2 linked regions of the Bacillus pumilus genome follow. The protein of the gene in region 1 binds, or shares a complex with, the protein of each later gene. Links are inferred from orthologs where the notes say so. Each region holds a gene or a part of one and is shown on either strand. Other genes may lie near its edges.

What was found. The genes of interacting proteins can lie anywhere in the genome.
Region 2: the proteins of smc (region 1) and GPS65_RS18355 are in contact, whole or in part, in a crystal structure (PDB 3ZGX), measured with the Bacillus subtilis proteins. The link is inferred for Bacillus pumilus from one-to-one orthologs.

Annotation. Positions count from the first base shown.
Region 1 is NZ_CP047089.1:1,832,188-1,836,411, reverse strand. The notes cover bases 1-4,151. They hold smc (chromosome segregation protein SMC), read left to right. Parts: upstream 1-390; coding sequence 391-3,951; downstream 3,952-4,151. Other genes in these bases: ftsY (signal recognition particle-docking protein FtsY), read left to right, coding at 3,974-4,151; rnc (ribonuclease III), read left to right, coding at 1-285. Also shown: more of ftsY, read left to right, coding at 4,152-4,224. UniProt on the Bacillus subtilis protein: Required for chromosome condensation and partitioning.
Region 2 is NZ_CP047089.1:3,642,904-3,645,739, reverse strand. Bases 57-2,819 are described here. They hold GPS65_RS18355 (segregation/condensation protein A), read left to right. Parts: upstream 57-940; coding sequence 941-1,699; downstream 1,700-2,819. Other genes in these bases: GPS65_RS18345 (YpuI family protein), read left to right, coding at 2,396-2,819; scpB (SMC-Scp complex subunit ScpB), read left to right, coding at 1,689-2,282; GPS65_RS18360 (YjcZ family sporulation protein), read right to left, coding at 633-725; GPS65_RS18365 (DUF309 domain-containing protein), read right to left, coding at 57-545. In the rest of the region: more of GPS65_RS18365, read right to left, coding at 21-56; more of GPS65_RS18345, read left to right, coding at 2,820-2,836. UniProt on the Bacillus subtilis protein: Participates in chromosomal partition during cell division. May act via the formation of a condensin-like complex containing Smc and ScpB that pull DNA away from mid-cell into both cell halves.

The DNA of each region.
Region 1 (4,224 bases):
TTCCTAGAAGCCTATGTTTATCCGAAAATTAATGATGGAGCGTTCTCGCATGTCATGGACTTTAAAAGCCAGCTGCAAGAATTCGTTCAGCGCGATGGAAAAGGTGTACTCGAATACCGCATTTTGCATGAAAAAGGACCAGCACACAACCGTGAATTTGAAGCAAATGTCTCCCTTCGCGGGGAAGTGCTTGGAATTGGAAATGGTCGCAGTAAAAAAGAAGCAGAACAGCATGCTGCACAGGAAGCACTTGCTAAATTGCAGAAACATCATATGAACCAATAAAATCCCCCTCGTGATTCAGGGGGATTTCACTCTGTTTTCCATCATCTTTTTTCACTTCATATGGTAAGATGATAGTACTTTAAATACATAAGGAGGATCACTCTCATGTTCCTCAAACGTTTAGACGTGATAGGATTCAAATCTTTTGCGCAGCGAGTGACCGTGGACTTTGTCAAAGGGGTTACAGCTGTTGTCGGACCAAACGGAAGCGGCAAAAGTAATATTACCGATGCCATCCGCTGGGTACTTGGAGAACAATCAGCGAAAAGCCTCCGCGGAGGAAAAATGGAAGACATCATTTTTGCAGGAAGCGACTCAAGGAAAAGAGTCAATCTAGCAGAAGTGACTTTAACATTAGATAACGAAGACCACTTTTTACCGATCGATTTTCACGAAGTCAGTGTGACAAGAAGAGTCTATCGATCAGGAGAAAGTGAATTTCTCATAAACAATCAATCTGTCCGCTTAAAGGATATTATTGATCTTTTCATGGATTCAGGTCTTGGAAAGGAAGCCTTTTCGATCATCAGCCAAGGGAAGGTAGAAGAAATTCTATCAAGTAAGGCAGAAGAGAGAAGAAGCATCTTTGAAGAAGCGGCTGGCGTTTTGAAATATAAAACAAGAAAGAAAAAAGCCGAGAATAAACTGTTTGAAACGCAGGACAACTTAAACCGAGTAGAAGATATTCTGCATGAACTAGAAGACCAAGTAGAACCTTTAAGAATGCAGGCATCTATTGCAAAGGACTATTTGCAAAAAAAAGAAGAGCTTGAAAATGTCGAAATCGCCTTAACTGTCCATGACATCGAAGCACTTCATGAAAAATGGACAACACTTGGTGAAGCTGTCGAGCGCTTCAAACAAGATGAAATGAAGCAATCCACAGAGATTCAAGCAAAAGAAGCAAAAATTGAAGAATCAAGAGACCGCATTCAAGCGCTTGACGAATCAATTAATGACTTACAAGAAGTTCTTCTTTTCACAAGTGAGGAATTAGAAAAGCTTGAAGGTAAAAAAGAAGTACTAAAAGAACGGAAGAAAAATGCTGCCGCAAACCAGGGACAGCTAGAAGAAACACTCATTCGCTTAACTGAAAAGCAGGCGCAGCTAACCGAAAAAATTCAGCAGCAGAAAATCACGCGGGATAGCCTTCAAAAAGAAGTGCAGCAGCTAAAAGATGAAGTGAAAACGAAGCAGCATCAACTGTCGCTTCATAGTGAAGATGTGGAAGGTCAAATTGAACAGCTAAAAAGCGATTATTTTGATCTACTCAATGAACAGGCTTCCATCCGCAACGAACGCAAATTGTTAGAAGAACAGCAGCGACAAGCGGCTATGCAGCTGGATCGGCTCACACAAAATAACCAAAAACACATTGAAGAGCGTGTATCTGTCAAAGAGAAGAAAACAGAGGCTCAGAAGCAGCTTTCAGCTCTAGAAGAAGACATTTTGGCTCAGGTCAAGCGGTTTAGAGAAGCGGAACAAAAGCTTGAGCAAATAAAACGTCAATACGAGAAAAAAGAAACGGCTCTTTATCAAGCCTATCAATATGTGCAGCAGGCAAAGTCAAAAAAAGAGATGCTAGAATCCATGCAGGAAGATTTCTCAGGCTTTTTCCAAGGAGTAAAAGAGGTCTTAAAGGCAAAAGAACGGTTAGGCGGTATTCACGGTGCCATTGCAGAGCTGATTCAAACAGATCAGCAGCATGAGACAGCGATTGAAATCGCGTTAGGCGCAGCAACGCAGCACGTCGTCACAGAGAATGAAGCCGCCGCGCGACAAGCAATTGCATACTTAAAGCAGCACTCCTTTGGACGAGCAACTTTCCTGCCGATGAATGTGATCAAAGAAAGAACCATTCAGCATAGAGACGTCCAAACAGCCGAGCAGCATGCTGCATTTATCGGTGTAGCAAGTCAACTTGTTTCCTTTGATGAAAAATATCAAAAGGTCATACAGAACTTGCTTGGAACGGTTCTGATCGTTAGAGACTTAAAAGGCGCCAATGAACTCGCAAAAATGCTTGGTCATCGTTATCGCATCGTGACCCTTGATGGCGATGTCGTAAACCCAGGCGGTTCAATGACCGGTGGCGGTGTAAAGAAAAAGAACAACTCCCTTCTTTCAAGAAGCAGGGAGATCGAAACATTAACAAAGCAGCTCGTTGAAATGGAAGAAAAAACAACGATCCTTGAAAAGGAAACAAAAGAAACGAAGCAATTAATTGCTGCAAATGAAAGCCAATTAAACGAACTGCGTCAGCGCGGCGAAACGCTTCGTGAACAGCAGCAAGAGCTCAAAGGGAAGCTATACGAACTGCAAGTAGCAGAAAAAAATATTAATGCTCACCTTGAACTCTATGACCAAGAAAAAGAAGAATTACAGCTGCGTTCTACTGAACTTATAGATAAGGACAAAGAGCAGGCAGCTCTTGAAGTTTCGATAGGGGAGAAATTGACCACCCTAGATCAAGAGATCAATACATTAACAAAGCGTAAGCAAACCCAAAGCTCAACGAAAGAAACCATTTCTGCCGAATTAACAGAGCTGAAAATCTCACTTGCTAAAAAAGAGCAGTCCTTAGCGAATGAACAAGAAAAGCTTTCGAGCTTAATGGCAGAATTAGAAGAGGCTGAACAAACGCTGACGGAAACAAAAGAAGATCTGTCACTCTTAACAAGTGAAATGACGTCTAGCTCAAGCGGGGCAGAACAGCTGGAAGAAGCAGCGAAAGAGAAACTGGAAAACAAAAACAAAACAACCGCACTCATTTCAGAGCGGCGTAAACAGCGCCTTGCTCTTTCTGAAACGTTAGAATTTGCTGAACGTGAACTGAAAGAACAAAAACGCCTTTACAAGCAGCTCACCACAAGCTTAAAAGATGAAGAGATTAAGCTTGGGCGTATGGAAGTTGAGCTCGACAACCTCATCGCTTATTTGAACGAAGAGTATGCACTTTCGTTTGAAGGGGCAAAAGAGATGTATCATCTGACGCTATCGTCAGATGAAGCAAGAAAACGAGTGAAGCTGATCAAATTAGCCATTGAAGAGCTAGGAACAGTGAACTTAGGCAGCATTGATGAGTATGAACGAGTGAATGAACGCTACCTCTTCTTAACAGAACAGCGAAATGATCTGACAGAAGCGAAAAATACATTATTCCAAGTGATCGAAGAAATGGATCAAGAGATGACAAAGCGCTTCTCTGAAACATTCTCGCAAATTCGCGGACATTTTGAATCAGTTTTCCAAGCGTTATTTGGCGGCGGAAGAGCAGACCTTAAACTAACAGATCCAAACGATTTACTAAACTCTGGTGTTGATATTGTCGCGCAGCCGCCAGGGAAAAAGCTGCAAAACTTAAGCCTGCTTTCAGGCGGAGAGAGAGCATTAACAGCGATCGCCTTACTGTTCTCTATTTTAAAAGTCAGACCAGTACCATTTTGCGTATTAGATGAGGTAGAAGCGGCACTTGATGAAGCCAATGTTTTCCGCTTTGCTCAATATTTAAAGAAATACAGTCAAGAAACACAATTCATTGTCATTACGCACCGCAAAGGAACAATGGAAGAAGCAGATGTGCTCTACGGTGTGACGATGCAGGAATCAGGTGTTTCTAAGCTTGTATCTGTCAAACTAGAAGAAACGAAAGAGCTTGTCCAGTAATTAAAGGAGGTTTTGGAACCAAATGAGCTTTTTTAAGAAATTAAAAGAAAAATTTACACAGCAAACCGATTCAGTATCAGAAAAGTTTAAAGATGGACTTGAAAAAACGAGAAACTCCTTTCAAGGAAGAGTAAACGAACTCATTTCACGCTACCGTAAAGTGGATGAAGACTTTTTTGAAGAATTAGAAGAAGTTCTGATCGGAGCAGATGTTGGTTTCACAACGGTGATGGAACTGATTGATGAGCTGAAGAAAGAAGTAAAACTAAGAAA
Region 2 (2,836 bases), 1.8 Mb from region 1 along the record:
CACACATGTAAAAGCAGAGGCTACAGTCCTCTGCTTTTTTTACGTTCGATTTGCTTTTTTCGTTCAAGCAATACATCTGTCCGGTCACGCAGTCTATGTTTTTCGATCAAAAATGTGTGGGATAAGTTACTCTCCTGGCCAAAGGTCAGTCCTTCTTTTTGAGCCATTTCTTGGCAGAGAGACAAGAGTGCTTCATCTTTAATCGGGAGCATCACACTTTCGTATGGCATGTCTTCAGCCATTTTCTTCTTTAGCATTCTCAGAAGTTTGAGAAACGCCTCATCATCCAGACCGAGATTCGATAATACGGACCGGTTTGCTTCTAGTAAGTGAAGGCTATTTGACATGAGCCGTTTTGCACCTTTTCCATTTCCCCGTCTTTGATGATACAAAGCAACGGCAAGCTGAATGAAGCCAACCCAATATTCTTTGCGCTGCTCAGGCGGGTCTTCTTTCCAATATTCCTCAAGAATTTCATGACACTCAAAATAATCTCTTGTCGTATGAAATTCATGTAAAAAAGCCACGTACGCTTCAGGATACACAGTGGTCATCTCCTTTTCCACTCTCAGTCTAACATATTGAAAAGAAAAGAAGAAAGAGCGCCCTTCGTGAAAGGACGCTCTGTTTCTTTAATAAACCCAAGCCGCGCCAACGATGATCAGCAAGATGAAAAGCACGACAATAAGCGCGAAACCTCCGCCAAAGTTATAGCCATCTCCCATAATGATACGGCCTCCTTTTTCATCATTTCTGTTTACAATGGTATTCTATGTATAAATGCCCTGAGTGGTATGGGCGAAACCACTGTTTTTCTTATTTTGCCTAGGACATCATGGTCGAAATTATATTGGACGAGAGCTTTATCCTGTCTTATACTAAAGGTTAGCCGGTGAAACGGTACTTAGAAGACAGAAGACAGTAGAAATGGTGAGAAAAAATGCTGGAATATCAGGTGAAAATAGATTCGTTTGAAGGTCCTTTGGACTTACTTTTACATTTAATCAACCGGTTGGAAATTGATATTTATGATATTCCCGTTGCTAAAATTACGGAGCAGTATTTATTATATGTCCATACCATGAGGGAGCTTGAACTTGATGTGGCAAGTGAATATTTGGTGATGGCTGCAACCCTCCTGAGTATTAAAAGCAGAATGCTCCTTCCAAAACAAGAGGAAGAGCTATTTGATGAAGATCTGCTTGAAGAGGAAGAGGACCCTCGAGAAGAACTGATTGGCAAACTGATTGAATACCGAAAGTATAAAGATGCCGCACAAGAACTAAAGGAACGCGAGGAAGAAAGGCAAAATGCCTTTACAAAACCTCCGAGTGATTTAAGCGAATTTGCAAAAGAATCGGAAGCGAAGGACACAAACTTACATGTCACGGTGTATGATATGTTAGGTGCGTTCCAAAAGGTATTGAACCGAAAAAAAATAACGAAACCAGCACCATCTAGGATTACAAGACAAGAAATCCCGATTGAAGACAAAATGAATGAGATTATGAACCATTTAAGAAAAACGAAAAAGCGGACCAATTTCATGACTCTATTTCAACATGATCAAAAGGAGCATCTTGTCGTGACGTTTCTTGCTGTTCTTGAATTGATGAAAAGTCATCAAATCATGTTAGAGCAGGAAGGAAACTTTGAAGACATTTATATAATAGGGAGTGAAACGATTCATGACGCTTGATATCGTGAATTGGAAAGCCATCATAGAAGCGCTGCTGTATGCAGCAGGTGACGAAGGCTTAACAAAAAAACAGCTTATGTCTGTTCTTGAAGTAGAAGAGGTAGCGTTACTTGACATGATGTCTGCCGTCAAGGAAGAATATCAAAAACAAGAACGAGGAATTGAGCTCATTGAATATGCAGATTCTTATATGCTGCTGACAAAAAAGGAATACAGCATTTATTTGAAAAAATTAGTCGAGACCCCATCCAAAGGTTTGTCTCAGGCAGCGCTTGAAGTACTCGCAATCGTTTCTTATAAACAGCCTATCACACGAAGTGAGGTAGAAGAAATTAGAGGAGTCAAATCAGAGCGAGTGCTTCATAGTTTAGTAGCCAAAGCGCTGCTCTGTGAAGTTGGACGTGCCGATGGCCCTGGGCGAGCAATTCTTTATGGGACAACACCTACATTTTTAGAGCAGTTTGGCTTAAAGGCATTGGATGAACTACCGCCGCTTCCAGAGAATGTGGAAGCAGATGGTGTACAAGAAGAGGCTGATCTCTTTTTTGAAAACTTCAATCAAACATTTGAAGAGATAAAATAGTTCAAAAGAATGAAAAATGTATGATAAAATATAAAAAAGATTTTAGGTCTAACATCTATTGATGTCAGATAAAATGGTCATAAAGCCATGAGGGGAAGGTAAACACAAAACAAATGGCACATATGAATGTAAAGGCTCAAGTTGATCAAGCAGGCGTCTTTTTATCAAAGGTTGCAACTGAAATGAATGGTTTTCTGAACGAAGCTACCTTATCAAGTATGAAACGATTAAACCCTGAAGCGGAAGCCTATTATTGTGACATATTGAATACATTACGGAAGCTTGCAGTGTACAGCGAGGATGCAGCGGCAGTTTGCAGGAAAATCAGCCAGCAGCAGACATTTCCGCAGCAAGCCGCACAGCAGACGCTTCACCGTATTTATCATCAATGTATTGAAGAGTTTTTCACGCCGAAAAAGGATACATGGTATGAGGACAGCCGTTCCGCTTATACAGGAAAGAGTAGCATTGTTTTCCACCATGAAGTATCCGCTGAGATCAAACGATTATTTTCTTCATTAGAAAAAGATTTTTTAGTGATGAGAGAAGAGCTA